3 regions of the Rhodococcus sp. Z13_19A genome follow, and region 1 is predicted to be linked to each of the others. Evidence: riboswitches for the same ligand, from Rfam matches in the RefSeq annotation. Region 1 holds a riboswitch; each other region holds the start of a gene.

What was found. A riboswitch is a leader RNA that binds a small molecule or an ion and turns the genes downstream of it on or off. The one in region 1 is predicted to bind cyclic di-AMP.
Region 2: linked by a shared signal. The riboswitch ahead of AC3YNX_RS10125 (NlpC/P60 family protein) and the one ahead of AC3YNX_RS07345 (transglycosylase family protein) in region 1 are both predicted to bind cyclic di-AMP.
Region 3: linked by a shared signal. The riboswitch ahead of AC3YNX_RS06770 (transglycosylase family protein) and the one ahead of AC3YNX_RS07345 (transglycosylase family protein) in region 1 are both predicted to bind cyclic di-AMP.

What each region holds. Positions count from the first base shown of each region.
Region 1 covers NZ_JBYUNN010000002.1:133,899-144,208, reverse strand. Annotated here, with positions in the region: gene AC3YNX_RS07375 (sulfate/molybdate ABC transporter ATP-binding protein) at 58-1,149, opposite strand; gene AC3YNX_RS07370 (ABC transporter permease) at 1,146-1,952, opposite strand; gene modA (molybdate ABC transporter substrate-binding protein) at 1,949-2,725, opposite strand; gene AC3YNX_RS07360 (TOBE domain-containing protein) at 2,722-3,126, opposite strand; gene moaA (GTP 3',8-cyclase MoaA) at 3,233-4,303, shown strand; gene AC3YNX_RS07350 (MoaD/ThiS family protein) at 4,307-4,603, shown strand; cyclic di-AMP (ydaO/yuaA leader) riboswitch at 4,859-5,049, shown strand; gene AC3YNX_RS07345 (transglycosylase family protein) at 5,056-5,784, shown strand; gene AC3YNX_RS07340 (DUF1889 family protein) at 7,571-8,401, opposite strand; gene AC3YNX_RS07335 (ParB family protein) at 8,586-9,029, opposite strand; gene AC3YNX_RS07330 (ParA family protein) at 9,228-9,734, opposite strand; gene AC3YNX_RS07325 (molybdenum cofactor biosynthesis protein MoaE) at 9,774-10,202, opposite strand; gene AC3YNX_RS07320 (MogA/MoaB family molybdenum cofactor biosynthesis protein) at 10,199-10,310, opposite strand, start outside.
Region 2 covers NZ_JBYUNN010000002.1:710,786-721,095, forward strand. Annotated here, with positions in the region: gene AC3YNX_RS10090 (response regulator) at 1-236, shown strand, start outside; gene trpD (anthranilate phosphoribosyltransferase) at 233-1,276, shown strand; gene AC3YNX_RS10100 (Lrp/AsnC family transcriptional regulator) at 1,291-1,569, opposite strand; gene AC3YNX_RS10105 (DEDD exonuclease domain-containing protein) at 1,620-3,353, opposite strand; gene AC3YNX_RS10110 (NYN domain-containing protein) at 3,438-4,757, shown strand; gene AC3YNX_RS10115 (hypothetical protein) at 4,846-5,097, shown strand; gene AC3YNX_RS10120 (saccharopine dehydrogenase family protein) at 5,150-6,523, shown strand; cyclic di-AMP (ydaO/yuaA leader) riboswitch at 6,629-6,787, shown strand; gene AC3YNX_RS10125 (NlpC/P60 family protein) at 6,876-7,976, shown strand; gene AC3YNX_RS10130 (hypothetical protein) at 8,055-9,431, shown strand; gene AC3YNX_RS10135 (glycosyltransferase family 4 protein) at 9,442-10,310, shown strand, end outside.
Region 3 covers NZ_JBYUNN010000002.1:19,067-29,376, forward strand. Annotated here, with positions in the region: gene AC3YNX_RS06760 (NAD(P)H-dependent flavin oxidoreductase) at 1-1,060, shown strand, start outside; gene AC3YNX_RS06765 (sulfurtransferase) at 1,114-1,971, shown strand; cyclic di-AMP (ydaO/yuaA leader) riboswitch at 2,268-2,465, shown strand; gene AC3YNX_RS06770 (transglycosylase family protein) at 2,472-3,227, shown strand; gene AC3YNX_RS06775 (acyl-CoA dehydrogenase family protein) at 3,341-4,441, opposite strand; gene AC3YNX_RS06780 (acyl-CoA dehydrogenase family protein) at 4,451-5,632, opposite strand; gene AC3YNX_RS06785 (ferredoxin) at 5,777-5,968, shown strand; gene AC3YNX_RS06790 (3-oxoacyl-ACP reductase) at 6,103-6,990, shown strand; gene AC3YNX_RS06795 (aldehyde dehydrogenase family protein) at 7,006-8,517, shown strand; gene AC3YNX_RS06800 (glucose 1-dehydrogenase) at 8,517-9,284, shown strand; gene AC3YNX_RS06805 (alpha,alpha-trehalose-phosphate synthase (UDP-forming)) at 9,333-10,310, opposite strand, start outside.

The DNA.
Region 1 (10,310 bases):
CGCTCGGGTCGGTGCTCACCGTCCCAGTCTGACCCACCACGACCATTCCTGGGCAGATCAGCGCAGGTGCACCCGGACCTCGGCTGCCTTGACCACGAAGTACGCGCGGTGCCCGGGCACCAGGTCCAGCTCGGCCACCGATGCCGTGGTGACGTCGGCCAGCAGCACCTCGCCGCCGTCCTGCACCGCACGCACCCGCACCAGCTGACCCCGTGGCTCCACCGCCGTCACGCGCACCGGGACGGCGTTGCGCGGGCTGCCACCGGGTGGCTGCACGTGCACGGCCACGGCCAGCGGGTCGAACACGGCCACCGCGGCCTGCCCCGGGCGGCAGTCCTCGTCCAGCACACCGGCCAGGGCGGTGCCGCTGGCGGTGCGCAGCCCGCGCTCGGTCACGGTGCCCAGCAGCAGGTTCAGCCCGGCGATGCGGGCCGCGAAGGAGCTGCGGGGACGGCTGAGCACCTGTGCCGCCGGACCGGCCTCCACCACCTGACCGCCCTCGACCACCACCACCCGGTCGGCGAGCACCAGGGCGTCGAGCACGTCGTGGGTGACCAGCAGCGCGCTGCGTCCGCCCTCCTCGCGCAGCACCCGGCGCAGCACCGAGCGCATGGCCGGGGCCGCGCCCACGTCCAGCGCCGCCATCGGCTCGTCCAGCAGCAGCAGCGCGGGCTCAGCCGCCAGCGCCCGGGCCACCGCCACCCGCTGCGCCTGCCCACCCGACAGCGCCGCCGGCCGACGCCCCGCCAGCTCGGTGGCCCCGACCTCCGCCAACCAGCGCGCCGCGACGGTGGCGGCCGCGCGGCGTCCCTGCCCGGCGCTGCGGGGACCGAACGCGACGTTGTCGGCCACGCTCAGGTGCGGGAACAGCAGCGGGTCCTGGGCCAGCAGCGCGACCCCGCGCCGGTGCGGTGGCACCCGGGTCCCCGTGCCGGTGTCCAGCAGCACCCGCCCGTCCAGGCTCACCCTCCCCTCGTCAGGGTGCAGCAGCCCGGCCACCACCGACAGCAGGGTGGACTTGCCTGCGCCGTTGGGCCCGAGCACCGCCACCACCTCACCGGCGCCCACCTCCAGCTCGAGCTCCACGCCGCGCGCGGCGACCTGTGCACGCACCGCCAGCGCACCGGTGCGCACCGGCCCGCCGGTCACAGCGCACCCGAGCCGGCCCGGCCGCGCGCGGCCACCACCACCAGGACGGCGACCACCACCAGCACCAGCGACAGCGCGACGGCGGCGTCGGCGTCGGTCTCGCGCTGCAGGTAGATCTCCAGCGGCAGGGTGCGGGTGACGCCCTCCAGGCTGCCGGCGAAGGTGAGGGTGGCCCCGAACTCGCCGAGCGCGCGGGCGAAGGAGAGCACCGCACCGGAGACCAGCCCGGGCAGCACCAGCGGCAGCGTCACCCGGCGCAGCACCGTCGCCGGACGCGCGCCCAGGGTGGCCGCCGCCGCCTCGTAGCGCTGCCCCGCGGTGCGCAGGGTTCCCTCCAGGCTGAGGACCAGGAACGGCAGCGCCACGAACGTCTGAGCCAGCACCACCGCGGTGGTGGAGAAGGCGATGTGCAGGCCCAGCGCGTCCAGGTGCTGCCCGAGCAGGCCCCTGCGCCCGAAGGTGTACAGCAGCGCGATGCCGCCGACCACCGGGGGCAGCACCAGCGGCAGCAGCACCAGCGCCCGCAGCACCCGCAGGCCCGGCAGCTGCACGCGAGCGAGCACCAGGGCCATTGGCACGCCCAGCAGCACGCAGAGCACGGTGGCGGCGGCGGAGGTGCGCAGGCTCAGCCCCAGCGCGGCCAGCGCCGACGGCGAGGTGACCAGGGACGGCAGCTCGCTCCAGCGCACCGTGGCGACCATGCTCACCAGTGGCAGCAGCACGAACAGCGCGCCGATCACCGCGGGGACGAAGACCCAGCGCGGCACGCCCGAGAAGGTCCGCCCCGGACGGAGGACGTTCACGGCGCGGCGAGGCCGGCCTGGGCCAGCACGGTCCGGCCCTGCTCGCTGGTGAGCAGGGTGAGGAAGTCCTCGGCCAGCGCGGGGTCCTTGGCGCCGGTGAGGACGGCCGCGGGGTAGCGGTTGACCGCCGCGCTGCTCTCGGCGAAGTCGACCCCGCTGACGCGGTCTCCCGAGGTGGTGACGTCGCTGCGGTAGACCAGCCCGGCGTCGGCCTCCCCCACCACCACCTTGTTCAGCACGTCGGTCACGGACGACTCCTCGCTCACCGGGGCGAGGCGCACGCCCGCGGCGCCGGCGGCCTTCGTGGCGGCGGTCCCGCACGGAACCTGCACGGCGCAGAGCACCACGGCGGTGCCCGGGCGAGCCAGGTCGGCCAGCCCGGTGACTCCGCGCGGGTTGCCCGGGGCGACGGCGATCTGCAGCGAGTTGGTGGCGAAGGTGGTGGGCGCGCCCGTCACCAGCCCGGCGTCGACCACTCGCTGCATCGTCGTCTCGTCGGCCGAGGCGAACACGTCGGCGGGCGCCCCCTGGTCGATCTGGGTGGCCAGCGCGGAGGAGCCGGCGAAGCTGTAGCTGACCCGGGTGCCGGGGTGGGCCTGCTCGAAGGCGGCGGCCAGCTGGGTGAAGGCCGGCTGCAGGGAGGCCGCGGCGAAGACGGTGAGCGTGCCCGGACCGTCGGCGCCGGTGCTGCACCCGGTGGCAGCGGAGACCGCCAGCACCGCCAGCCCGGCGGGCACCGCGTGGCGCAGACCCCGCCGCCGGCGCACCGTCACTGCTGCCCCTCGGGGGTCTCCACGATCACCGTCGTCGCCTTGACCACCGCGACGGCCACCCGGCCGGGCTCCAGGCCGAGCTCGCGCACCGCCTCGCTGCTCATCAGCGAGACCACGCGGTGCGGCCCACACTGCATCTCCACCTGAGCCATCACCTCGTCGGCCACCACCCGGGTCACCAGCCCGACGAAGCGGTTGCGCGCCGACCTCCCCACCCCGGACGGATCAGTGGTGGTGGTGGCGTGCGCGGTGGCGTGGGCGGCCAGCTCCGCCCCATCGACGACCATGCGTCCGGCGGTGTCGCGCTGCGCGCTGAGCGCCCCGGAGTCCACCCAGCGACGCACGGTGTCGTCACTGACGGCGAGCACTGCCGCCGCTTCACTAATCCTCAGCTGCGGCATGAATCGCACGCTATACCCGCACGTGCGGAACAGCCATCCATGGCAGCCCCTGCGCGGGCCCCTTTGTCCTTCTGCTGCCCCTCGTCGGCCTCGATAGGCTGGCCGCATGACCGTTGTCTCACTTGGCCTGCCCGTGCCGGGCCGCGGTGGCGTCACCCCGCCACGCGACCCGGCGCGCCCGCAGACCTCGGCCCTGCTGGACTCCCACGGCCGGGTCGCCACGGACCTGCGGATCTCGCTCACCGACCGCTGCAACCTGCGGTGCACCTACTGCATGCCGGCCGAGGGCCTGGACTGGCTGCCCACCTCCGAGCTGCTCACCCGCGCGGAGCTGGCCCGGCTGATCCGCATCGCGGTCACCGACCTGGGCGTGCGCGAGCTGCGCTTCACCGGCGGCGAGCCGCTGCTGCGCGGCGACCTCGCCGGGATCATCGCCGACGCCGCCGCGCTGCGTCCGCGGCCGGAGATCTCGCTGACCACCAACGGGCTCGGCCTGGTCCGCAAGGCCAAGGCCCTGCGCGCCGCGGGCCTGGACCGGGTGAACGTCTCGCTGGACACCGTCCGCCCCGCGCTGTTCCACCAGATCACCCGCCGCGACCGGCTGGCCGACGTCCTCGCCGGGATGCGGGCCGCGGCCGACGCCGGGCTGACGCCGGTGAAGGTGAACGCGGTGCTGATGCGGGGCATCAACGACGACCACGCGCCCGAGCTGCTGCAGTTCTGCCTGGAGCACGGCTACGAGCTGCGGATCATCGAGCAGATGCCGCTGGACGCCCAGCACGGCTGGGAGCGCAGCGAGATGGTCACCGCCGAGGAGATCCTGGCCTCGCTGCGCACCGCCTACGCGCTCACTCCCGACAGCGAGGCGCGCGGAGCCGCGCCCGCCGAGCGCTGGCTGGTCGACGGCGGACCCGCGACGGTCGGCGTCATCGCCTCGGTCACCCGCCCCTTCTGCGGTGACTGCGACCGCACCCGGCTCACCGCCGACGGCCAGGTCCGCAGCTGCCTGTTCTCCACCGGCGAGACCGACCTGCGCGACCTGCTGCGCTCCGACGCCGGTGACGACGCGATCGCGCAGCGCTGGCAGGACGCCATGTGGGCCAAGCTGCCGGGTCACGGGATCAACGACCCCGGCTTCCTGCAGCCCACCCGCCCGATGAGCGCGATCGGGGGCTGACTCGTGAGCACCTCCCCGGAGAGCACCAGCCCGACGACCAGCGCACCCGCCATCGAGCTGGAGGTGCGCTACTTCGCCGCGGCGCGGGCCGCGGCGGGCACCCCCACCGAGATCGTGAGCGCGCCGGCCGGCACCACGCTCAGCACGCTGCTGGCCGTCCTCGCGGAGCGACACCCGCCCCTGGTCGAGGTGCTCAAGCGTTGCTCGTTCCTGCTCGACGAGGTCGCCGTCCGCGACCGCGAGCGGCCGCTGCCCCCCGGCGGCACCGTCGACGTGCTGCCACCTTTCGCGGGCGGATAACAGTCAGATAAACGTCTGGCCAACGTGATCTCGGTCACATCACGGCGGGATAACGAGTCCGCAACGAACAGACGCGTCAGTGCTCTGACCTGGGGTTATGCCGGGATCGTCAACTGTGGCAGGGACGTTACAAGTAACAAATCGGCCACAGTGGACGAGGTGACGGCAGCCTGCGCCGCACGTACCGTTCCCCCTGGCCGGAACAGCCCCGGCCGAACCGGTCCGCCGCGCCAAACCCTGCTCCGTGGGAACCGGTTACCTCGAGAACCATCAGGAGCAGGGACGGAGGACCCACGTTCGGGCAGCCGAACGACGGGCCGAGGCGCAGATCTGCTGCCTAGGTCCTTGGGGTGAAGCGAAACCACTCGAGCCACGGGTGGGGAAGCCGGGCTACCTCTCAGCCCGAACCCGACAGCTGACTTCGCAGGCGCGTATGGAGAGGATCCACCCAGATGTCCCGTACCCAAGGCCGTCACCGCAAGCCCACCACCACCAGCCGCACCGTCGCCAAGGTCGCTCTGACCGGCATGGTCGTCGGCGCCCCCCTCACCGTGCTGGCCGCGCCCGCCTCGGCGGCCTCCGCCAGCCAGTGGGATGCAGTCGCCCAGTGCGAGAGCACCGGCAACTGGTCCATCGCCAACGGCAACGGCTTCTACGGCGGCCTGCAGTTCACCGCCAGCACCTGGAAGGCCTTCGGCGGCCACGCCTACGCCCCGCAGGCCAACCAGGCCAGCAAGGCCCAGCAGATCGCCATCGCCGAGCGCGTCCTCGCCGGCCAGGGCAAGGGTGCCTGGCCCGTCTGCGGCAAGGTGCTGACCGGCTCGGGCAACGCGTCGGCCACCGCCGGTGCCAGCGCCCCGCAGGCGTCCACCAAGTCGGCTCCCAAGGCCGCTGCTCCCAAGGCTGCCGCCCCGAAGGCTGCTCCTAAGGCTGTCGCCCCCAAGGCTGCTGCTCCGAAGGCTGCCGCCCCCAAGGTCGCGACCAAGGCCACCACCAAGACCACGACCAAGGCGGCGACCTCCTCGGCCGGCACCTACACGGTCAAGTCCGGTGACACGCTGTCCGGCATCGCCCGCTCGCAGGGCATCTCCGGTGGCTACCAGGCCATCTTCCAGCTGAACAAGGGCACCATCAGCAACGTCAACGTGATCTACCCCGGCCAGGTCCTCCACCTGGGCTGATCCACAGCACCACAGCAGAAGACCCCGGCAGCCTCCACGGTGCCGGGGTCTTTCGCTGGGGCAGGTATGGCCGCGGCCAAATGGTCTGGCTGCGCGATCACGGTTTCCGTCTACGGCTCGCCAGCCGTGGACTCCCTCAGCCTGGGAACGTCATCATCTAGCGCCTGGGCAGCACGGTAGAACCTCGAACGGCGACCGTCTCAAGCCCAGACCGTCACGGCGCTTGGCGCGCCCCAGCAGGAGGGCGCCGAAGACATGCGCCACCAGCCCATTCTCAGGAGTAGGGGTGCCAGTCGATCCTGCAGCAACCGGACCCCCAGCTCCTCCAGCTCGCGCACACTCTCGATCGAGTGCAGCGACGACCGGCCCAACCGGTCGGGTCGCCACAGCACCATGGTGTTCCCAACCTCATTAACTCGGTCAGTTGAAACCGCTCCGTCGTCGATCCCGAAGCGGTGTCAGTCCAGCTTCCCCAGCAGCCCGCGGCGCTCAACGCGTCGAGCTGCAACGCGGGATCCCGCACGGTGGTCGACACCCGTCACGTATCCCAATACTCCACCCTGCCGATCGCCTGCGTCAGAACTGGTCGACGAGATCGCTCGTGACACGCACACTGTGACCATCAGTTTTGCGACATCCAGCCGTTCCCTCGACCTGCATGACCGCTCGGCAGCCGGCTGGGCCTGGCGGTGTCTCAGAAACGACCGCATTTGACACCGCCCACAAATCGCTATCGCCAAACAGCTCAGAATCCTGCGATCGCTCAGTAGTCCGTCTAAAGATCGACGGCGACCGTTTGGCCGTGTGGTGGCGGTGGCCACCTTCGCCCTGATCATCGCAGTTATGGCGGCCCCTACCGGGACCGCAGAGACCGCCACCGCGCAGTGCGGTGGCGGCCCCCGCACCGTCTACCTCAGCAAGGCAGAGACCGCAGCCTTGGCCAAGGTCGGGCGCCGGCACTTCCCGCCGCCGCGCCGTGGCAGCTCAAGGCGAGCTACACCGCACTCGTCGAGGGCCACCGCTGGATCGCCCGGCAGTACGCCAGCAAGGGGCTGTACTCAGCCTTCTGCCTGTCGATCGACCCGCGGGAAAGCCAGGGCCACGTGAGCGTGCCGTCCGCTCGTCCACCGGTACAGGCAGTGGATCACCCAGCCCTACGGGGCGGCGACCGCGTAGCTGTTCTGTGGAACTGTGGTTCGAGTCATCGACCTACCGAAATCGACCTCCCTCCGGTGACGGTGTTCTCCCTAGGGCGGTTCTCATCACCATCCTTCAGCGACTGCGCGGAGGCTTAGCGTTAGAGAGATTCGGATGCGCCGGGCGCTGTGGCCCCGAGTGCTCTGCGCTGATCCCAGTGTTGCCCAGATGGAGAGTCCATACTCGCTGACGCCCGCCAAAAATGCCATCGTCAGTCGAGCTCGCGACCTCGCCGACCTGAGTGAAGTTCAGCGGCCGAGCTGGCGCTGGATGCGGCTCGCTGAGCGATCCCGTGACGGCCTAGACGTCGCTCAGAGAATTAACTCATTGGCCGGTCGCACCTCAGGTATGGCAAAAGTTGATCTTGGCGCTTTGACCGCGATTAACACCATCGTAGAACTGCGTCGCCACCGCAGGAGGGCCCGCAGAGCGGCCTAGTTATCAAGGTTACGGCCTCGGCAATGAACACCCACCGTATCGAAATAGGCATGAGGTGCGTGACCAACGTGTCCTCAGTGCATCTGGATCGACCAGTGAGAGCGTCAGTGGGAGGTCACTCCCATGCCTCAACTAATTGACGGGTACAATTTTACCTTTTGGAGGCCTTGGTGCGCAACATTGCGACGATGCTAGGCCGCAGAAGATCATCGGCTACTCTCGGCACACGTCCGCGGCTGATTTGTTCACAGTAACCGGCTAGGTGATGGGCATTCTTTCCCCGCCAGCCATGACCGAGTGCCCAGGCCTGCATCGCGTCTGCTCGCAGTTGGAATCCTGCATAGCGTAACGCAAGCAAGCCTCGTACTACATAACGCTGGTTATAGCCGGTCCTGATCGTGCGGCTGCCATTGATCGCAAGCGTCATGCTCCGAAGTCCGCGAACGACCACCGGATGCAGGATTGGAGGAGCATCCAACGCCCAGTCGATCCCATCTCCGAGGACCACAGGATCGACGGCCTTTACCCACCAGGCAAGTCGTTCGGGCACCCACGGCACGATACACATGGCCGTCGGCTGACCGATTGGTATCTTGGCCAAATCGTCGGTGGCATGCCAGAGTCCGAGTACCGGCCCCTCGCGCCAGTCTGAGCAGTACCGGCCCCGTGATGTTCCTAGGGCGACATCGGGCTCCTCCAAGATAGCCTTCACCCGACGATCTCTGTGAATGTCCTTGTTTCGGGGGACCCACAGCAGGATCTTCTGCCCCGGCTTCTTGTGCAGCCGCACCCAACGGTACGCAAGCTCAATAGCTGTCGGGTCTCCTGCACTGCTGTTAGTGACAGCGCGGGGATAATCAAAGCCCCTGTCCAACATCAACTGCTCTGCCGATCGTGCAGCGGCTAGTTCGTCGGTTTCAGGCTGCCACGGAGGTCGGACTAGCGTGAAGGGTTGACTGTATCTGTTCGGCGTCTTACCCATGTCTTGCCCCACTCCTTCAAACGCTTGCGAGGTCAGCGAATTCGAGCCGGAGACACTAGGTGCCCATTTCGCCCCACCAGGGCACCCTCGCTCCACACTTGCCAGACTCCCTGCCGGGGAACCTTCGACTGACCCGTGTACGTCAATTGGTCTTTCGCAAATTTGCACCTCCGATGGCGGACCATCAAGACCGTACATCGCCGTTCCGAGCGTTGGACTCAGGAGCCGACGGGCTTGCCGGTGGGCAGCTCGCCGGGGCGCACGGCCGGCCAGTGCTGCCGTCGTTGTACTTCTTCTCCAGCCGCTCCACCTCGCGCATGAGCGCGGCGCTGATGAAGTCCGACAGCGAGCGGTGCCGCTCCTGGGGCCGGGTCCAGTCGTAGGCGGCGCGGGCCCGGTCGGCGTCGTCCGGCTTGCAATAGAAGCCGAGCTTTTCCTTGCCGGCCACTCCCCCGGTACGGGCCGGCAAGGCTGGGGCAGGCTGCTCGTCGCGGCGACCACCGGCGCTGAGCACCGGGTCGGAGGCGGGGGCCTTGTTCAGCCGTCGGGCCCCCTCGGCCTTCTGCCCACCGAGTGCATCGAGGGCGGCACTGTCGGGGCTGCTGCCGCGGCGTCGGGTCGTGGCCATGGTTCTCCTTGGGTACGGGGTATCTCAGCTGGAGAGCACGCGGGCGGCGACGGCGGCCAGGGCGTCGATGACGGCCTGGGCACGGGCACCATAGGTCGACAGCGGGGCCGCCGCGGTCGCGGCGGTGGCCACGATCTTGCGCTCGGGGATGAAGGGCTCGACCAGGTAGGTGGTGTAGTCGGTGCGCAGCTGCTCGGCCTACTCGACCCGGTCGCGGCGGTCGGCGCGGTAGCGGTTGACCACGACCCCGGCCAGCTGCAGCCGGTCGTTGAAGTGCTGGCGCACGGTGTGCAGGGTGCGGGTCATTTGCGCCAGGCCCTCCACGCTGGCCGCGCGGGGCTCGCTGACCAGCAGGGCCGCATCGACGGCGGTCAGGGCGTTGACGGTGAGCTGGCCCAGGCTGGGCGGGCAGTCGATGAGCACGACGTCCCACGGTCGGTGACGCCCTCCAAAGCGGTGCGCAGTCAGTACTCCCGGCCGAGGTCTTGTTCCTGCTCGCGGCCGGCGAGCGCCAGCTCGCCGGCGACCACGTCGATGCCTTTCCACCCCTCCCCCGCGGCCACCACGGCGTCGCCGATGCTGCCCGGGATCACCTGCCCGGTGCTTGTCGACCACCAGCACGTCGTTGAGGGTGAACGGCGGGGTGTCCTCCAGCCCGAGGTTGGCGGTGGCGTTGCCCTGGGGGTCGGCGTCGATGAGCAACATACGGTGGCCCTGCTCGGCTAGGACAGCGACGAGATTGACTCAGGCGCAGCCGACCCACTCGTCGGTGCCGTCGGGGAACACCTGGCGCTTCCACACCGGGATGCGCGCCTTGACCTCGTCCACCAGCAGCGCGCAGACCTGGAACGCCTCGGCCCGGTGGTCGGCCGAGACCGCGCACGCCAGCGCGACGTCGCCGATGCCCAGTGGACCGACCCGGTGGCTCACCGCCACCGCCCGCACCCCCGGCACCCGCGCCGCGACATCAGCGGCCACCTCGGCCACCAGCGCACCCGCCGTGGGGTGCGCGGAGTACTCCAGCGCGGTGACGGTGCGGCCCCCGTCGTGGTCGCGGACCACCCCGGCGAAGCTCACCACCGCACCGGCGGCCTGCTCGGCCACCAGCGCCTCGTGCTCGGCCAGGCTCAGCTCGTCCGCGGTCACCAGCGCCCGCGCCACGTGTGCCGTCACCGGTGGTCGCCCCCCGCCAGCTGGTCCAGCGCGTGGTCGAGCACCGGCTCCAGCACCGCGAGCCCGTCCCGGACGCCGCCGGTGGAGCCGGGCAGGTTCACCACCAGG
Region 2 (10,310 bases), 580 kb from region 1:
CGGTGCTCGACGGCGAGGCACAGCCCACCGGGGGCATCGGCCTGTGCCGCCAGCTCAAGCACGAGATCACCCACTGCCCGCCGGTGGTGGTGGCCGTGCGTCGTCAGGACGACCGCTGGCTGGCCACCTGGTCGCAGGCCGACGCCGTGCTGGTGCACCCGCTGGACCCGCTGACCGCTGCCGAGACCGTGGCCGAGGTGCTGCGCAGCTCCGGGCTGGCGGTCGTGCGCGGATGACCGACATCACCTGGCCGAGCCTGCTCGGTCGTGTCGTGGACGGCTGCGACCTGACGCCCGCCGACACCGCCTGGGCGATGGACGAGATCATGACCGGCGCCGCCACTCCCGCGCAGATCGCCGCCCTCGGCGTGGCCATGCGGGCCAAGGGGGAGACCGGGGCCGAGGTGTCCGGCATGGCCGACTCGATGCTGCGCCACGCCAAGCTGGTGGAGGTGGACCGCGACGCGGTGGACGTCGTGGGCACCGGTGGCGACCGCTCCAACACGGTGAACATCTCCACCATGGCCGCGCTGGTGGTGGCCGGCGCCGGCGTGGCGGTGGTCAAGCACGGCAACCGCGCCGCGTCGTCCAAGAGCGGCACCGCCGACGTCCTGGAGGCGCTCGGGGTGGCCATCGGGCTGGGGCCCACCGGCGTGAGCACCACGGTCAAGGAGCTGGGCATCGGCTTCTGCTTCGCGCCGGTCTACCACCCGGCGCTGCGCCACGCCGCCGGCCCGCGCCGCGAGATCGGCATCCCCACCGCGTTCAACGTGCTGGGCCCCCTGACCAACCCGGGCCGGCCCCGGGCCGGGCTGATCGGCTGCGCCTACGAGCACATGACCGGGCCGCTGGCCGACGTCTTCGCCAAGCGGGGCTCCTCGGTGCTGGTGGCCCGCGGCGACGACGGGCTGGACGAGCTGACCACCACCACCACGTCCACGGTGTGGGTGGTGCACGAGGGCTCGGTGACCAAGGAGGCGTTCGACCCCCACGACCTCGGACTGGCGCGGGTGCCGGTGGAGGCGCTGCGCGGCGGCGACGCCGCCGAGAACGCCGCGGTGGCCCGCGCGGTGCTGAAGGGCGAGACCGGCCCCGTGCGGGACGCGGTGCTGCTCAACGCCGCCGGTGCGCTGGCGGCGCACGCCGGGGTGCCGGTGGGTGGGCTGACCGAGGCGGTGGCAGCCCAGCTTCCGCGGGCGGCGGAGTCGATCGACAGCGGTGCCGCGGCGACCCTGCTGCGCCGGTGGGCGGTGCTGTCCACCCAGCTGGCCGGCTGAGGGCGGGCCAGCGGCTAGCTCGCGCCGATCTCGAAGCCGGAGTCGGCGTCCAGGCTGGAGTAGGAGCGGAAGGCGATGTGGGTGCCGGTGCGCTGCACGCCCGGCACCTTGCTGATGTGCTCGGTGACGATCTCGGCGATCTGCTCGTGCTCCCGCACCCGCAGCAGCGCGATGAGGTCCACGTCGCCGGCGCACGAGTAGACCTCGGTGACGCCGGGGATGTCGGCGATCTGCTGGGCCACCTCCGGGATGCGGTCAGCTGCGGTGTGCACGAGAACGATGGCTGTGAGCACAGATCCTCCTGGGTAGGGCCGTGCCCGGAGTTTAGGGGCCGGTGCCCCGCTCACCAGTGCTGGGCCTGCAGCGGCTCCCGCGCCGCGGTCCGGGCCCGCACCGCCCACTCCGTCCAGCGTCCGGCACCCCAGGCGGGCTCGGCGTAGGGAGTGCTGGCGCGCACCAGGCGCACCCCGGGCTGCTCCAGCCACCGGGCCACCAGCCCCACCTCCTCGGCGGGGGCGCCGCGCAGCGGTCCGGGTCCGGGCAGCACCGTCTCGGCCGAGGCCACCAGGACGTCCACCACCGGTACCGGGTGCACTCCGCGCGGGGCGGTGCCCGCCGAGGCCAGCCGGCCGCAGCGCACCACCACCAGCTCCCAGCCGCCGCTGCCGTCCGGCCGCGCGGCCACCAGCTCGTCCACCGCGGCCAGGGCGGCCAGCCGCTGGGCCCGCCGGGTGGCGGCGATGAGCGCGGCGGCCTCGTCGCGGCGCTGGGCCGCGGACTCGAACCGGCACTGCGTGGACAGCTCCTCCACCCCGGCCACCAGCGTGAGCAGCACCCGGGTGTCGCGACCGGCCACCGCCTCGGCGACCAGCCGCGGCCCGCGGGCGTAGTCGGTGGCCGACTGCAGCCCCGCGCAGGGCGCCGCGCAGCGGTTCATCTCGTGCAGCGCGCACGGGGTGGCGCTGGGGGAGCGCAGCGGGATGCGCTGCGAGCAGGGCCGCACCGCGCTGGCGTCGGCCAGCACCTGGGCGGCCTCCACCGCGGCCGAGCGGCGGGAGAACGGCCCCAGGGCCCCGTCCCGCGGGGTGCGCACCACCGACAGCCGCGGGAAGGCCTCGTCGGTGAGCGTCACCCACCACGCCTTGTGCGGGAACTTGGAGCGCCGGTTGTAGGGCGGGGCGTGGTGGGCCAGCAGCCGCAGCTCGCGCACCCCGGCCTCCAGCGCGTGCGCGCAGCTCACCGAGTCCACCCGGGTGGCCAGTGCCACCATCTCCTTGATCCGGGTGCGGGTCTCCGAGCCGGTGAAGTAGCTGCGCACCCGGCGCCGCAGGTCGGTGGCGGTGCCCACGTAGAGCACCTCCTCGCCCGGCCCGCGGAAGAGGTAGACCCCCGGCTCGCTGGGCAGGTGCTCGGCCAGGCTGCGCTTGCGCCGCTGGGTCGGCGTGACCGCGGGCAGGAAGGTGACCAGCTCCTCGTAGCTGTGCACCCCCAGGTTGCCCACCCGCTCGAACAACCGGTGCATCACCTCCACGGTGGCACGGGCGTCGTCGAGGGCGCGGTGGGTGGGCAGCGTCTCGGTGCCGAACAGCGCCGACAGCGCGGACAGCCGCACCGAGGGGGCCTCGTCGCGGGTGAGCACCCGGCGGGCCAGCTTCACCGTGCACAGCACCCGCGGGCCGGGCCAGGGCAGCCCCAGCCGCTCGCAGGCCGCCTTGAGGAAGCCCGTGTCGAAGGGGGCGTTGTGGGCCACCAGCACCGCGCCGGCGGCGAACTCCAGGAACGCGGGCAGCACGGCGGCGATGGTCGGGGCGTCGTGCACCATCGCCGAGGTGATGCCGGTGATCTGGCTGATCTGCGGGGGGATGCCGCGCTCGGGGTCGACCAGGGTGGCCAGCTCGCCGACCACCTCACCGCCGCGCACCTTCACCGCGCCGATCTCGGTGATCGCGTCCACGCCGGCCTTGCCGCCGGTGGTCTCCAGGTCCACCACCACGAAGGTGACCTCGCTCAGCGGGGTGCCCAGCTCGTCGAACGTCAGCTGCCGCTGGTTCGGCTGCACCAGCTGTGGAGAGCTCATGGGCGCGCACGCTAGGTCAGGCGACCGACACTTCCTGTGCCGGCGCCGCGACCTGCGGCGTTGCCCGGTGAATAGCATTGAGCGGTGACCGAAACCCTGCGCGACGCCGGGCCGGAGGAGCTGCCCGCCGCGGTGCTCGACCGGCTGGCCGACCTGGTCGACGCGGCGCTGCCCGCCATGCGCCCCGCCGACGTGCCCGCCGAGCTGCGACCGCTGCTGCGGTTCACCCCGGCCAAGCGCCGACGCCTGGGCTCGCGGCAGATGGTCGTGGCGGTGCGGACCCAGCCCCGCTTCCGGGCGGCGGTGGTGGAGCAGCTGCGGGGCAGCACCGTCCACCAGCTGGACACCGCCTCCGCCGACCGGGTGGCCGCCGCCGCCAGCAGCTTGCTGCTGGGCGAGCCGGTGGCGGCCGAGCTGGTGGCGGAGGCGGGCGAGATCGACGAGCTGCGGGCGCTGCGGGCGGAGGTGGCAGTGCTGCGCGGGCGGCTGCTGAAGGCGGAGCGCACCCACGAGCGCCTGGCGGCCGAGCTGGCCCAGGCACGGGAGGCGACCGCCGCCGCACCCGCCCCCGCGCTGGAGGAGGAGGTGACCCGGCTGCGCGCGCGGCTGCGCCAGCAGGGCCAGCGCCTGCGGGAGGCCCTGGACGCCGCCGCGGTCGCCTCGACCACCCAGCAGGGCCGCGCCCAGGACGTGGCGGCCGAGCTGGAGCAGGTGCGCGCGGACTGGGCCCGCGACCAGGCGCGGCTGGCGGCCGAGCAGGCCAGGGCCGAGCGGGCCGAGCGCGAGCGCGACCAGGCGCGGCTGGCGGCGGGGGAGGCCCGCAACGCCGACGACGTGCGGCTGCGGCTGCTGCTGGACACCCTCACCGGGGTGGGCAAGGGCCTGCGCTCCGAGCTGGGCATCTACCCGCAGACCACCGCCCGCGGCGTGCTGCCGGCCGACCAGGTGGCCGCCGCCCTCGCTCGGCCGCGCACCCCCGGCCGGGTGCTGCCCGACGAGCGCGCGCTGGACCGGGCGCTGCGGCTGCCGGAGGTGCACCTGCTGGTGGACGGCTACAACGTGAGCAAGACCGGGTACCCGCAGCTGACGCTGATCGCCCAGCGCGACCGGCTGGTGCGCTCGCTGGCGCTGCTGGCCGCCCAGACCCGGGCGGAGGTCACCGTGGTGTTCGACGGCGCGGCGGTGGTCTCCGGCGGCGGGCACGTGTGGGCGCGCGGGGTGCGGGTGGTCTTCAGCGCCGACGGCGTGATCGCCGACGACGTCATCCGCGAGCTCACCGCCGCCGAGCCGGAGGGCCGGCCGGTGGTGGTGGCCAGCTCCGACCGGGAGGTGGCCGAGTCGGTGCGGGCGATGGGCGCGCACAGCGTCGCCTCGGACGTGCTCCTGGAGCGGCTGGCCCGCTGAGCACGGGTTCTTGTCGGTGCCCGCCCCTAGCGTCCGCGCCGAGGCCGGTCAGGAGCCACCCGACCGCTCGGCGAGATGGAGCAGGACCATGGTGATCGACTGCGACACGTGTGCGGTGCGCGACCTCGCGTGCGGAGACTGCGTGATCTCCGTGCTGCTGGGCCACCCCGGGCTCCCCGCGCCGGCCACGGCCACCACCGGGCTGCCCGCTCGCAGCGCGGTGGAGATCGGGGCCGAGGAGCAGCGGGCCATGGAGGTGCTGGCCGAGGCCGGCATGGTGCCCCGCCTGCGGCTGGTGCCCCAGGACCCGCCGCCGGCGCCGGACCGCCGCGCGGGCTGAGCCGCCTCGTGGGGGCAGCGGCGGCTCGCCCTGTCCCCCTAGGGTGGTCGGCATGGCAGACACCGAGCACGAGCCCCTCGAGCCCACTGAGCCGTCCGAGCCCACGGAGCCCGTGGTGGAGGTGACGAAGCCCGCCGCACCCACCGAGCCGGCCGCACCCACCGAGCCCGCCGCGCCGGAAGCCCCGGTGCAGCCCGCCGGGGACCGGGAGCTCGACGTCGTCCTGTTCGGAGCCACCGGCTTCGTCGGCAAGCTCGTGGCCCGCTACCTGGCCGAGCACGCCCCGGCGGACCTGCGCGTGGGCCTGGCCGGTCGCTCCCTGCAGCGGCTGGAGTCGGCTCGCGCGGGGCTGGGCCCGGCCGCGCAGAGCTGGCCGCTGGTGGTGGCCGACGCGGCCGACGCCGACGCGGTGGGCCGGGTGGCCCAGGCCGCCCGGGTGGTCGCCACCACGGTGGGGCCCTACGCCAAGTACGGCCTGCCCCTGGTGCGCGCCTGCGCCGCCGCGGGCACCGACTACGTCGACCTCACCGGCGAGGTGCTCTTCGTCCGCGACAGCATGGCCGCCGCCCACGACGTGGCGGCGCGCACCGGTGCCCGCATCGTGCACTCCTGCGGTTTCGACTCCATCCCCTCCGACCTCGGGGTGCTGAGCCTGCACGAGCAGGTCCGCGCGGACGGCGCCGGCGAGCTCACCGACACCACGCTGGTGGTGAAGGCGGCCCGCGGCGGGTTCAGCGGCGGCACCATCGACTCGCTGCGCAACCAGGTGGACGTGGTGCGCACCGACCCGTCCCTGGCCGAGCACGTGGCCGACCCCTACGCGATGAGCCCCGACCGCGCCGCCGAGCCGCAGCTGGGCGAGGAGGCCGACCAGGCCTTCGTGCGGCGCGACTCCGAGCTGGGCGGCTGGACGGCCCCGTTCGTCATGGCGCAGTACAACACCCGGATCGTGCGGCGCAGCAACGCGCTGCAGGGCTGGGCCTACGGCCGCACGCTCCGCTACCGCGAGGTGATCGGCTGCGGCGACTCAGTCGTCTCACCCGGTGCTGCGCTGGCCATCGCCGGCGGCACCTGGGGTGCTGCGGCCGGGCTCATGTTCGGCCCCGCCCGCTGGGTGCTCGACCGGGTGCTGCCCAGCCCCGGCAGCGGCCCGTCCGAGCGAGCGCAGCGCAACGGCTACTTCCGGATGGAGGTGCACACCCGCACCACCACCGGTCGACGGTACGTGTGCACCGTCGCCGCGCAGGGTGATCCCGGTTACGCCGCGACCGCGATGATGATGGGGGAGAGCGCGCTGTGCCTGGCCCTGGACCGCGCGCAGCTGCCTGCAGCGGCGGGCGTGCTCACCCCGGCCAGCGCCATGGGGACCGCCCTGCTCGACAGGTTGCGCCGCGCCGGCATGACCTTCGACGTGGCGAGCCGCTGAGCGACGCCACCCACGTCTCGAAACGGTCACAGTAGACACGGGGGATGTCCATTCCGTAACCTGGCCGAGACCTTCCAGGGGTTAGCGGTCTCAAGAGGACTGCACTGGGGGTCACCGCCGAGTCGACCCGTCGGGGAGTCGAGCCGGGAACCCAGTTCTCCGGGGTGAATCAGCTCGCCGCCGTCACGGGCGACCGCGCTGTAGGGCTGTTTGTGTCCAGTCCGAACCCGTCAGCTAACTCGGTAGGCGGTTAACGGATACAAGGAGACTTCGCCCTGTGGCGTCCCTAGCTCGAGCTCGTACGGCCCGCACACGCACTGTTCGTGGCGTCCTCGCCGCCGGAATGGCCGCGGTGGCCATCGCCACGATGTCGGCCACCCCGGCCAGCGCCGACCCGGTGCTCCCCGACAACGCGACCCAGGCTGAGCAGGAGCTCGCCCGGCTGGGCCACGACGCCGAGGTGGTCAACGAGCAGCTCCTGGGCGCGCAGGTCGACCTGGACGCCAAGCAGGCGCAGCGGGTCGACGCCGAGGCCCGGCTGGGTTCCGCGCAGGAGAGCCTCCGGGTGGCGCAGTCGGAGCAGGAGCAGTTCCGCGGCACCGTGGACGCCCTGACCTCCGCCTCCTACCAGGGCGCACGCCTGAACAAGCTGTCCGCGCTGATGATCAGCGAGTCGCCCCAGGACCTGCTCGACCAGATGTCGGGCCTGGACGTGCTGGCCGCGGACACCAACGACCGGGTGCAGAAGTTCTCCGCCGCCTCCGCCCAGGCCGCCACCGCCGCCACCGACGCGCGCTCGGCTGACGCCGCCGCCAAGGCCGCCGCCGACGCCGCCGCCCTGGTGCAGGCGGACCTGCGCAAGAAGCAGGACGAGCTGAGCACCCGGTCCACCGCGGTCCGCGCCAAGCTGGCCTCGCTCACCGAGGCCGAGCGGGTGCGCTACGCCGGTGCCATCGTCCCGGCGGGCTTCGTCTCCCCGGTTCCCACCACCCCCGTCACGCCGCCCGCGGAGGCTGCCAGCCAGCCCGCGGCTCCCGCTGCGGCCGTTCGCGGCGGGGCCGTCGCCCCGGCCGCTCCCGCGGTCGCCAGCACCCGGTCCGCCGGCTCGGGTCGTGGCGCCACCGCCCTGCAGGCGGCGATGAGCAAGCTCGGCTCGCCCTACGTCTACGGCGCCACCGGCCCCGGCTCCTTCGACTGCTCCGGGCTGACCCAGTGGGCCTTCCGCCAGGCCGGCACCGCCATCCCGCGCACCGCCGCAGCACAGGCCGGCGGCGGCACCCCGGTCTCCCGCGACCAGCTGCAGCCCGGCGACCTGGTGTTCTTCTACAGCCCGGTCTCGCACGTGGGCATCTACGCCGGCGGCGGCAACATGGTGCACGCCCCCACCGAGGGCCAGCCCGTCAAGGTCGCGCCGATGGGAAACATGCCCTACACCGGTGCTCGCCGCTACTGATCACTCCGCTGCACTGATCCGCGCGGGCCACCGGAACGGACACCCCGCCACGACGACGGGGTGTCCTAGGCTGGACCGATGAGCAGTCGTGCGCTGCCGCGCGTCCTGCTGGCGGCGCTCGTGCTCGTCCTGGTGATCACCGCGGCCGTGGTGGCGCTGCGGTCGGACACCCCAACGTCGCGGGACGCGGGAGTGTCCGGGCCCAGCACCACCGGTGCCCCACCGCTGACCGCCACCGCCTCGCAGAACGCAGTGCCGCCCGCGGCGAGCCAGGCCGCGCGCAAGAAGGCGGTGCAACAGCTGCTCGACCAGTGGGCCGTCGCCGTGCGCAGCAACGACTCCGCGCTGCTGGCCACCCTGTTCGACACGGGTGCCGACGTCGGCTTCCCCGCCGCCGAGGCCCGCAGGGCCGCCAACCTCGCCCAGGTGCCGCTGGCCGACTGGGGCTACGACATCACCGAGGAGGCGGTGCCCACCGTCGACCCCGCAGTGACCGCGCGGCTGGGCGCCGACGAGGTCTGGTCGCCACCGGTGGTGCTGCGCTACGCCATCGCCGGGGCGGACGCCGCCAGCACCACCCGCCCGGTGGGCGTGGTGCTGGCCCGCCGCGGGGACGTGTGGCGGCTGGTCAGCGACACCGCCGCCGACCGCTACGGCCGCAGCACCTGGCGCGGGCTGTGGGACTTCGGCCCGGTGATCGCCCGGGTGGTGCCCCAGGGAGTGGTGCTCGGCCACCCCAGCCGCGCCGCCGACCTCGACCTGCTGGCCAAGGAGCTCGGCCCGGCCGTCGCCGCGGTCACCGACTTCTGGGGGCCGGGCTGGCAGCAGCGCGCCGCGGTCTTCCTGCCAGACCACCAGGACGAGCTGCGCGCGCTGGTGGGCCCGGACTTCGCCGAGGGGGAGATTGCCGCAGTCTCTATCGCGGACAACATCGACCGCTCCGCGGGCACCGTCCGTGGCCAGCGAGTGGTGTTCAACCCGGCCACGCTGAGCCGGCTCACCCCGCTGTCGCGCCGGGTGGTGCTGCGCCACGAGCTCACCCACGTGGCCGCGCGGGCCGCCACCAGCGCCCAGGCCCCGGTGTGGCTGGCCGAGGGCTTCGCCGACTACGTCGGCTACCGGGCCAGTGGGGTCTCGCTGTCCGACGGCGCACCCGCCGTGGCCGCGGTGGTGCGCTCGGCGGGCCCACCGGACAGCCTGCCCGTGGACACCCAGTTCGCCACCACCACCAGCGGCGCCAAGGTGGAGCTGGCCTACCAGCTGTCGTGGTCGTTCGCGGTGTTCCTGGCCGCCACCCGGGGCGAGGACGCGCTGCGCGGGGTGTACCTGGCCGTGGCTGCACTACCCGCTCCCTCCACCGCGGAGATCGACGCCGCGGTGCAGCCGGTGCTCGGCGTCTCGCTCGGCGCCCTGCTGGTCGAGTGGGGCCGCTGGCTGCAGCAGGCGCTGGACTAGCCTGCTCAGGATGCGCCGGACACTCGTGGTGACCAACGACTTTCCCCCACGACCGGGCGGCATCCAGTCCTACCTGCACACCTTCGCCCAGCACCTGCCCGCCGACGAGCTGGTGGTCTACGCCCCGTCCTGGCGGAGCGACTCGCACGTGCGCTTCGACGCCGCGCAGCCCTTCGAGGTGGTGCGCCACCCCGGGACGCTGATGCTGCCCACCCCCGACGTGCTGGCTCGGGCTCGCCGGCTGCTGGTGGACCGGCAGTGCTCGGCGGTGTGGTTCGGCGCGGCGGCCCCGCTGGCGCTGCTCGGTCCGGCGCTGCGCTCGGCCGGCGCCGAGCGGGTGCTGGCCAGCACGCACGGCCACGAGGTGGGCTGGTCGATGCTGCCCGCTGCCCGCAGCGCCCTGCGCCGCATCGGCGACAGCGCCGACGTCGTCACCTACGTCAGCCGCTACACCCGCGGGCGCTTCGCCTCGGCGTTCGGTCCCCGCGCCGCGCTGGAGCACCTGCCCTCCGGCGTGGACACCACCGTGTTCCAGCCCGACCCGGCCGCGCGCGCCGAGCTGCGCGCCCGCTACGGGCTGGGGGAGCGGCCGGTGGTGGTGTGCGTGTCCCGGATGGTGCCGCGCAAGGGGCAGGACATGCTGATCCGCGCGCTGCCCCAGATCCAGCGGCAGGTGCCCGGCGCCGCCCTGGTGCTGGTGGGCGGCGGGCCCTACTCCGACACCCTGCACAAGCTGGCCGCCTCCACCGGGGTGGCCCAGGACGTGGTGTTCACCGGGGGAGTGCCCGCCGACGAGCTGGCCGCCCACCACACCTTCGGCGACGTCTTCGCCATGCCCTGCCGCACCCGCGGCGCGGGGCTGGACGTGGAGGGGCTGGG
Region 3 (10,310 bases), 110 kb from region 1:
CGAGCACGTCGCCGCGGCCATCAGCCGCGCCGGCGGTCTGGGGGTGCTCGGCTGCGTGCGGTTCAACGACGCCGAGGAGCTGGACGCGGTGCTGACCTGGATGGACGAGAACACCGACGGCAAGCCCTACGGGGTGGACATCGTGATGCCGGCGAAGATTCCGCAGGAAGCCGCGTCCATGGACCTGCAGAAGCTCATCCCCGACGAGCACCGGGCCTTCGTCAACCGCACGCTGGACGAGCTCGGCGTCCCGCCGCTGGACGAGGACGAGGAGCGCAACGAAGGGGTGCTGGGCTGGCTGCACTCCATCGCCCGCGCGCACGTCGACGTGGCGCTGCGCCACCCGATCAAGCTGATCGCCAACGCGCTGGGGTCCCCGCCCAAGGACGTCATCGACCTGGCGCACGAGAAGGGCGTGCCGGTGGCGGCGCTGGCCGGCAAGGCCGAGCACGCGGTGCGGCACGTGGACAACGGCGTGGACATCGTCATCGCCCAGGGCTACGAGGCCGGCGGGCACACCGGGGAGATCGCCTCCATGGTGCTGCTCCCGGAGATCGTGGACGCCATCGGCGACCGCGCCTCGGTGCTGGCGGCCGGCGGCATCGGCTCCGGCCGGCAGGTCGCCGCCGCGCTGGCGCTGGGTGCCTCCGGGGTCTGGATGGGCTCCTACTGGCTGACCACCGCGGAGTACAAGCTCGGTGAGATGCCCGCCGACGACGGTGGGCCCTCCACGATGCAGCGGGCGCTGCTGGCGGCCACCTCCAGCGACACCGTGCGGATGCGCAGCTACTCGGGCAAGCCCGCCCGGCTGCTCAAGACCCGCTGGACCGAGGCGTGGAGCGCCGAGGGTGCCCCCTCCCCGCTGCCCATGCCGCTGCAGAACGTCCTGGTGGGGGAGGCGCACCAGCGCATCGCTCGCTCCACCGACCCCGAGGTGGTCTCCATGCCGATCGGGCAGATCGTGGGCCGGATGAACGAGATCAGGCCGGTGGCCGAGGTGATGGCCGACCTGGTGGGCGAGTTCGACGCCACGGTGTCGCGGCTGGACACGCTGCGCTGACGACCCTTGGCTGAGCGCTTCCCACCGGGTGGGGCTTCTAGGGTGACGGGATGATCGCCCCCGTCGTCAGCCCCGCCTGGTGGGACGCCCACCGCACCGACGTCGTGCTCGCCGACGTGCGGTGGTACCTCGACGGCCGCTCCGGCCGGGCCGCCCACGAGGCGGGCCACCTGCCGGGAGCGGTGTTCGTCGACCTCGACCGGTGCCTGGCCGCCCCGCCGAGCCCGGAGCAGGGCCGCCACCCGCTGCCCGACCCCGAGGTGTTCGCCGCCGAGCTGGGCCGGCTGGGCATCGGCGACGACGACACGGTCGTGGCCTACGACGACGCCGGGGGGCGCAGCGCTGCCCGCCTGGTGTGGCTGCTGCGGGCCACCGGCCACCAGGCTGCGCTGCTCGACGGCGGGCTGGCGGCCTACCGGGGTCCGCTGGAGACGGCGCCCGTCGACCGCGCGCCCACCACCTTCACCGCCCGGCCCTGGCCGCGGGAGCGGCTGGCGGACCTGGACGAGGTGGTGGCGCAGGCGGGCGGTGGCGCCGGCGTGGTGCTCGACGCCCGGGCCCCCGAGCGCTACCGCGGCGAGCACGAGCCGGTGGACGCCCGGGCCGGCCACGTCCCCGGGGCGAAGAACCTGCCCACCCAGGCCACGCTGGCCGAGGACGGCACCTTCCTCCCGGCGGCCGAGCTGCGCCGTCGCTTCACCGCGGCGGGCGTGCGGGAGGGTGCGCCGGTGACCGCCTACTGCGGCTCGGGAGTGACCGCCTGCCACAGCCTGCTGGCTCTGGAGCTCAGCGGGCTGGGTGCCGGTCGCCTCTACCCGGGGTCGTGGTCGCAGTACAGCAGCGATCCCCGCCGCCCCGTTGCCACCGGGGCATCACCAGGTGGTGTCGTGGACCAGGAAAACTGCCTGTGACCTGGGACTTGTCGCCTCTCAGGGCGTGACGCAGGCCGCTTTCCGGGGCTGATTTCGGGGGTCCAGCTTGTGATCCGAGTCACCGATCCTGGGCTGCTGACAAAAGCGTCCCTTTTTGCGGACATGCCAGCTGACCTGCGGAAACAGTGACGTCGCGGGTCGCCGGGGAGGCGTTACCTACCCGAGACCTTGGCGCTGCGGGGCCTCGACGCACCCGTGCTCGGTCCGTACGTTCGTTTGTGGCCGGGAACAACCGGCCGACACCGGGCCCGCCGCGCTCAATCCTGTCCCGCGGGCATCCGGAACCTCCGATCTAACCAGGGACAGGGACGGAGGACCCACATCCAGGGCACACCCGGGATGCCGGCCGGAACCGCTGATCAGCGGCTCTGACCTTGGGGTGAAGCCAGCAGGCCCAGCTCGTGGACCTGGTGGCCGGGCAACCTCTCAGCCCGAACCCGACAGCTGACTCCGCAGGCGCAGGGAGAGGATCTACCCATATGACTCGCAAGACCACCACCGCCTCCAAGCACTCCACCGGCGCCCGCAACGCCGCCAAGGTCGTCATCGCCGGCCTCGTCGTCGGTGCCCCGATGGCGATCTTCGCCTCGCCGGCCTCCGCCGCCGGCAACGACTGGGACGCGGTCGCGCAGTGCGAGAGCACCGGCAACTGGTCCATCAACTCGGGCAACGGCTTCTCCGGTGGCCTGCAGTTCACCCCGAGCACCTGGAAGGCCTTCGGCGGCTCGGGCTCGGCCCACAACGCCTCCAAGTCCGAGCAGATCGCGGTCGCCGAGCGCGTGCTCGCCGGCCAGGGCAAGGGTGCGTGGCCGGTGTGCGGCAAGAACCTCGGTTCGGGCAACGCCTCCGCCAGCAGCTCCACCGCGAAGGCCACCACCAAGTCGGCCCCCAAGGCGCAGGCCCCCAAGGCTGCGACCACGCAGAAGGCGCAGGCGCCCAAGGCCAGCACCGCCAAGGCGCAGGCCCCCAAGGCCAGCACCGCCAAGGCACAGGCGCCCAAGGCTTCGGCTGCCAAGGCGCAGGCCCCCAAGGCCAGCTCCGCCAAGGCCACCACCAAGGCGAAGGCAGCCAAGTCCAGCGGCAAGACCTACACGGTGAAGTCGGGCGACACCCTGTCGTCCATCGCCTCCACCCAGGGTGTGAGCGGCGGCTACCAGGCGCTGTTCAGCATCAACAAGGGCAAGATCAGCAACCCGAACATGATCTTCGCGGGCCAGACCCTGACCCTCGCCTGATCCTGCTCACCGGCTCGGCCTCGGCTGAGCCAGCTGAACCAGCACAGGACCCCGCCACCGGCAACGGTGTGCGGGGTCCTGTGCTGTCTGCGTGGACGGCCGGAGGGCGGTGGCTAGGCGGGCTCCGCGGCCAGGGTGGCGCCCAGGCGCAGCAGCTGCGCCGTCGCCGCCCCCAGCTCGAACTCGTTGCGCTTGGCCGCGGTGAAGTACCGGTGCATGGCGTGGTCGGTGTCGATCCCCACGCCGCCGTGCACGTGCACCGCGGTGTGGCTCACCCGGTGCCCGGCGTCGGCAGCCCAGAACTTGGCGGTGGCCACCTCCGCGGTGCTGGGCAGGTCCTCCGCCAGCCGCCACGCCGCCTGCCAGAGCGTGAGCCGGATGGCTTCCACGTCGATGTAGGCGTCCGCCAGGCGCTGGGCCACTGCCTGGAAGCTGCCGATGGGACGGCCGAACTGCACCCGCTCCCTGGCGTACTCCGCGGTCAGCTCCAGCGCCCGCTCGGTGACGCCCAGCTGCAGCGCACAGATCCCGACGGTGCCGCGGTCCACCAGCCAGGTCAGTGCCGCCTCGCCGTCGGTGCCGAGGACCCGGTCGGCGTCCAGGCGCACGTCGGTCAGCTCCACCAGGCCGGCGCTGCCCCCGTCCACCAGCTGCTGGTCCTGCACCTGCACGCCGGGATCGTCGCTGCGCACCAGCAGCACCACCGGGCCGGCGTCGGTGGCGGCCGCGACCAGCACGGCATCGGCCACCGGCGCCCAGGACACCGCGGACTTGGCGCCGTTGAGCACCCAGCCGTCGCCGCTGCGCTGTGCCCGGGTGCCACCGGTGCCGGGCTCGTCCACCAGCGCCACGGTGAGCACCAGCTCACCCGCCGCGGCCGGTGCCGCCCACCGCTCGCGCTGGCTGTCCGTGCCCAGCTCGGCGATGGCCGCGGCGGCCATCACCACCGACTGCAGGTACGGCACGGGCGCCACCGCCCGGCCCAGCTCCACCAGCACGCTGCACTGCTCGAGCAGGCCGAAGCCACCGCCACCCACCTGCTCGGGGAGGGCGGCGGAGAGCACGCCCGCGGTGGCCAGGTCGGCCCACAGCTGCTGGTCCCAGCGCGGCCCGGTCTCCACGGCGCGCAGCCGCTCCTGGGTCACCTTGTCGGTGAGGATCTGGCGAGCCAGGCCGCCGAGGTCCTGCTGGGCATCGGTCAGGGAGAAGTCCACGTCGAGCTCCTAGCGCTTGGCGGCGGGCAGGCCGAGGGCGAGCATGGACACGATGTCGCGCTGGACCTCGTTGGTGCCGCCACCGAAGGTGAGGATCAGTGAGGAGCGGTGCATCCGTTCGACGCGGCCCTGCAGCAGGGCCCCGGCCGAGCCGTGCCGGACCACCGCGCTGTTGCCCAGCACCTCCATCAGCAGCCGGTACGCCTCGGTGGCGAGCTCGGTGCCGAAGACCTTGGTGGCCGAGGCGTCGGCGGGGGTGGGGGCCTGGCCCACGCTCCAGGCGATCTTCCAGTTGATCAGCTTGAGGAAGTCGGCCTTGGCGTGCACCCGGGCCAGGTGCAGCTGCACCCACTCCTGGTCGATCACCCGGGTGCCGTCGGGCAGCTTGGTCTGCTGGGCCCACTCCCGCACCTCGCGCAGGGCGGTGCGCACCGGGGCGGAGGAGGTCAGGGCGACCCGCTCGTGGTTCAGCTGGTTGGTGACCAGCGGCCAGCCCGCGTTCTCCGCCCCGACCCGGGAGGTCACGGGGACGCGGACGTCCTCGTAGTAGGTGGCGCTGGTGCCGGGCCCGGCCATGGTGTGCACCGGCGTCCAGGAGAACCCGGGCGCGTCCGTGGGCACGATGAGCATGCTGATGCCCTTGTGCTTGGGTGCCTCGGCATCGGTGCGGCAGGCCAGCCACACGTAGTCGGCGTACTGGATGAGGCTGGTCCACATCTTCTGCCCGTTGACCACGTAGTCGTCGCCGTCGCGCACCGCCCGGGTGCGCAGCGAGGCCAGGTCGGTGCCGGCCTCGGGCTCGGAGTAGCCGATGGCGAAGTGCAGCTCACCGGCGGCGATGCGGGGCAGGAAGAAGGCCTTCTGCTCCTCGGTGCCGTACCGCATGATCGTCGGGGCCACGCTGTTCACCGTCAGGAACGGCACCGGCGCCCCGGCCACCGCCGCCTCGTCGGTGAAGATCAGCTGGTCCATCATCGGGCGGGCCTGCCCGCCGTGCTCGGTCGGCCAACCCAGGGCCAGCCACCCGTCGGCGCCCATCTGGCGGACGATCTCCTTGTAGGTGTCGCCGGTGCCGTACTCGCCCTGCGTGGAGCTCATCGCCTCGCGGCGCTCCGGGGTCATCAGGCGCGCGAAGTAGCTGCGCAGCTCACGCCGCAGCTCCTCCTGCTCGGGGGTGTAGCTGATCCGCATGGGCCCTCCTGGCTGGAACAGGTTCTTGCGACACTAGCGCGGAACATTGCTTCTCGGTAGAACCGGTTCTAGTGTCGGTCAGGGCCTGCTCGCGAGGCGGCCGGGCCGAGTCGGTCACCGATCGTTCGCAGTGGAGGCATTCCGATGAAGGTCACTGTCGACTTCGACCTGTGCGAGGCTAACGGAGTCTGTGCCGGCCTGGCGCCCAAGGTCTTCGACCTCGACGACGACGAGCAGCTGACGATCTTGCAGCCGGAGCCGCCGGAGGAGCTGCAGGCGCGGGTGCGCAAGGCCGTGGAGCGCTGCCCCAAGAGCGCACTCGCCCTCGAGGAGTGAGGCCCGTCCGTCTTGGTGCTGTCGAGCCGGACGAGAACACGTTCTAGCGTCGAAAGTCCCGCCGCCCAGCCGACTCGAGGAGCACCGATGAGCTTTGCCCGCAGATCAGGTCCGACCGGTCGGGCGTGCCGCCGGTGAGCGAGAAGCCACTGGCCGGCAAGGTCGCCGTGGTCACCGGAGCCGGCGCCGGGCTGGGCCGGGCGGAAGCGCTCGCGCTCGCCGCCCAGGGTGCCGACGTGGTGGTCAACGACATGGCCGACACCGACGTGGTGGACGAGATCAAGGCGCTCGGCGTGCGGGCGGCCCTGGTGCAGGGCGACGTGGGTGAGCGCACCACCGCCGACGAGCTGGTCCGCACCGCGGTGGAGGACCTCGGCGGGCTGCACGTGGTGGTCAACAACGCCGGCGTCACCCGCGACCAGATGCTGTTCAACATGAGCGACGCCGACTTCGACCTGGTGGTGCGGGTGCACCTGCGGGGGCACTTCCTGCTCACCCGCAACGCCGGCGCGTACTGGCGCGAGCAGTCCAAGCAGGCCGGCGCCCCGGTGTACGCCTCGCTGGTGAACACCTCGTCCGAGGCAGCCTTCTTCGGCCCCGCCGGGCAGGCGAACTACGGCGCGGCCAAGGCCGGCATCACCACCCTGACCATGACCGCCGCCAAGGCGCTGAGCCGCTACGGGGTGCGGGCCAACGCCATCTGCCCGCGGGCCCGCACCGCGATGACCGAGGCGGTCTTCGACGCCCCACCGTCCGACGGGCCCGACCCGCTCTCGGTGGACAACGTGGCCCCGCTGGTGGCCTACCTGGCCTCGCCCGCCGCCGCGGCCGTCAACGGCCAGGTGTTCGTGGTCTACGGCGGGAAGGTGGCGCTGATGGCGCCGCCGACCATCGAGCAGAAGTTCTCCTCGGCGGGTGCGATGTGGACCCCCGAGGACATCGAGCGCTCCATCGGCGGGTACTTCGCCGACCGCGATCCTGCGCGGATGTTCGTCAACACCGACCTCGCACACCTCGCCTGAGGAGGCCGCACCACCATGACACTCACCATGCAGCCCCGGATCGACGCGCTCGGGCTCAAGACCGGCCAGCTCCTGGTCAACGGCCAGTGGCGCGACTCCGCCGACGGAGCCACCTGGACCCACCACCACCCGGCCACCGGCGAGGCGGTCGGCGAGTTCGCCGTCGCCACCACCGCCGACGTGGAGGAGGCCGTGCAGGCGGCGCGCACCGCGTTCGACGACGGGGCCTGGCCCCGGATGCGGGCGGGCGAGCGGATCAAGCTGATCCACCGCTACGCCGACCTGCTGCGCGCCAACGGCGAGGAGCTCGCCGGGCTGCTGGCGCTGGACAACAGCGTGCCGCTGTCCTTCGGTGGCATCTACGCCGCCTCCATCGACGTGGCGGCCGACGTGTTCGACCACCACGCGGGGTGGATCGACAAGATCGGCGGCCAGACCCTGCCCGCGTACCAGGGTGGCGACCACGTGGCGATGACCTTCCGCGAGCCGATCGGCGTGGTCGCGGCGATCCTGCCGTGGAACGCGCCGTTCCTGCTCTACGCGCAGAAGGTGGCCCCGGCGCTCGCCGCCGGCTGCACGGTGGTGCTCAAGCCCTCGGAGTACGCCTCCTTCGCCGTGCTGCGCATGGTGGAGCTGCTGGTGGAGGCGGGCCTGCCCGACGGCGTGCTGAACGTGGTGACCGGCCCGGGCGAGACCGTCGGCGAGGCGATGATCACCCACGACGCGGTGGACAAGATCAGCTTCACCGGCAGCCGGACCATCGGCCAGCACATCTTGCGGGCGTCGGCGGGCACCCTCAAGCGGGTCTCGCTGGAGCTGGGCGGCAAGAGCCCCGCCATCGTCTTCCCGGACGCGCCCAACATCACCATGGCCGGCATGACCACCATGGGCACCGTGTCGATGGGGCTGTCCGGGCAGGCCTGCGTGGCGCACAGCCGGGCGCTGGTGCACCGCGACGCGATGGAGGAGTTCCTCGCCGGCGCGGAGATGATGGCCGGTGCCATCACCTACGGCGACCCGTTCGACCCGGCGGTGCTGGCCGCGCCGCTGATCAACGACAAGCAGCTGCAGCGGGTGCTGGGCTACCTCGATCGCGGCGCCGGCGAGGGCAGCCGCCTGGTCACCGGGGGGTCGCGGGTGGACGGCGACCTCAGCGCCGGCAACTTCGTGCAGCCCACGATCTTCGCCGACGTGGACAACCGCTCCAGCCTGGCCCAGGAGGAGATCTTCGGGCCGGTGCTGGCCGTCGTGCCCTTCGACACCGAGGAGGAGGCGATCCGGCTGGCCAACGACACCCAGTACGGCCTCGGCGCCGGGGTCTACACCAGCGACGTCAGCCGGGCCATGCGCATGGCCCGCTCGGTGCGGGCCGGCACCGTGGGCATCAACGGCTTCACCATCGAGCCGCACCTGCCCTTCGGTGGCTTCAAGGAGTCGGGCATGGGACGTGAGGGCGGGCAGAGCGCCATCGAGGCCTACACCGAGCTCAAGACGGTGCTGCTGCCGCTGACCGACGAGGTGATGTGATGGCCGACCTGGCCGGCAAGGTCGCCATCATCACCGGTGCCGCGGGCGGGCAGGGCGCCGCAGCGGCGCGGCGGTTCGTCGAGGAGGGCGCCCAGGTGATGATCGCCGACATCGACGACGTCAAGGGTGCCGCCCTCGCCGACGAGCTGGGGGAGCACGCCCACTACCGGCACCTGGACGTGGGCAACGAGGAGCAGTGGGCCGACCTGGTCGAGGAGACCGTGGCGCTGCTCGGCAAGGTGGACGTGCTGGTGAACAACGCCGGCATCCTGATGTTCTCCGCGCTGGCCGACACCACGCTGGAGCAGTACGAGCGGGTCATCCGGATCAACCAGGTGGGCACGTTCCTGGGCATGCGGTCGGTGGTCAAGCCGATGACCGCCGCCGGCGGCGGGTCGATCATCAACACCTCCTCCATCGAGGGCCTGGCCGCGGTGCCGCTGCTGGTCGCCTACTCCTCCAGCAAGTTCGCCATCCGGGGGATGAGCAAGGTGGCGGCGATGGAGCTGGGCGAGGTCGGCATCCGGGTGAACTCGGTGCACCCCGGGATGATCGACACCAACATGGTGTCCACCGCGGCCGGGGGTGGCGAGGTGGACCTCTCGCCGGCTGGGCGGAAGGTGGCGCTGCGCCGGGTGGGCCGCCCGGAGGAGATCGCCGAGGTGCTGGTGTTCCTGGCCAGCGACAAGAGCTCGTACTGCACGGGGGCCGAGTTCGTGGCCGACGGTGGCGCCACCGCCACCCACGCGTTCAACTTCGCCGGCTAGCGACCCGCACCCGGGTCGGGGAGCCTGCCGTGGCGGCGGCTCCCCGGCTCAGGCGGTGGTCTCCTCCGCGAGGTCGGGCCGGCCGAGCGCGCTGAGGAAGGACCGGGCCCAGCGGTCGACGTCGAAGGTCATCACCTGGCGGCGCATCGCTCGCATCCGTCGGCGGCCCTCGTCCTCGGTCTGGTCCAGCGCCTCGACCAGGGCCGCCTTCACCCCGTCGAGGTCGTGCGGGTTGACCAGGTACGCCGAGCGCAGCTCGGAGGCTGCCCCGGTGAACTCGCTGAGCACCAGCGCGCCGCCGAGGTCGCTGCGGCAGGCCACGTACTCCTTGGCCACCAGGTTCATGCCGTCGCGCATGGGGGTCACCAGCATGACGTCGGCGGCCACGTAGAAGGCGATGAGCTCCTCACGGGGGACCGGCCGGTGCAGGTAGTGCACGGCGGGGTGGCCCACCTTGGAGTACTCGCCGTTGATGCCGCCGACCTCGCGCTCGATGTCGCCGCGCATCTTGATGTAGCTGTCCACCCGCTCCCGGCTGGGGGTGGCCAGCTGGATCATCACGGTGTCGTCGGCGTCCACCCGGCCCTCGGCCAGCAGCTCGCGCAGCGCGAAGAGGCGCACGTCGATGCCCTTGGTGTAGTCCAGCCGGTCCACACCCAGCATGATGCGGCGCGGGTGGCCGAGGTCGCGGCGGATCTCCTTGGCCCGAGCCTGCACGCGGGGGCTGCTGGCCAGCTTGGAGATCTCCGCGGAGTCGATGGAGATGGGGAAGGCGCCCACGTGGGCGGTGCGGTCGTCGATCTGCACCGTGCCCATCCGCGAGCGCACACCCACCGAGGCCCGGGACGCGTTCTGGCCAGCCAGCCGGCGGGACAGGTAGAGGAAGTTCTGCGCGCCGCCGGGCAGGTGGAAGCCGATCAGGTCGGCGCCCAGCAGGCCCTGCACGATCTCCCGGCGCCACGGCAGCTGCATGAACAGCTCGACGGGCGGGAACGGGATGTGCAGGAAGAAGCCGATGAGCAGGTC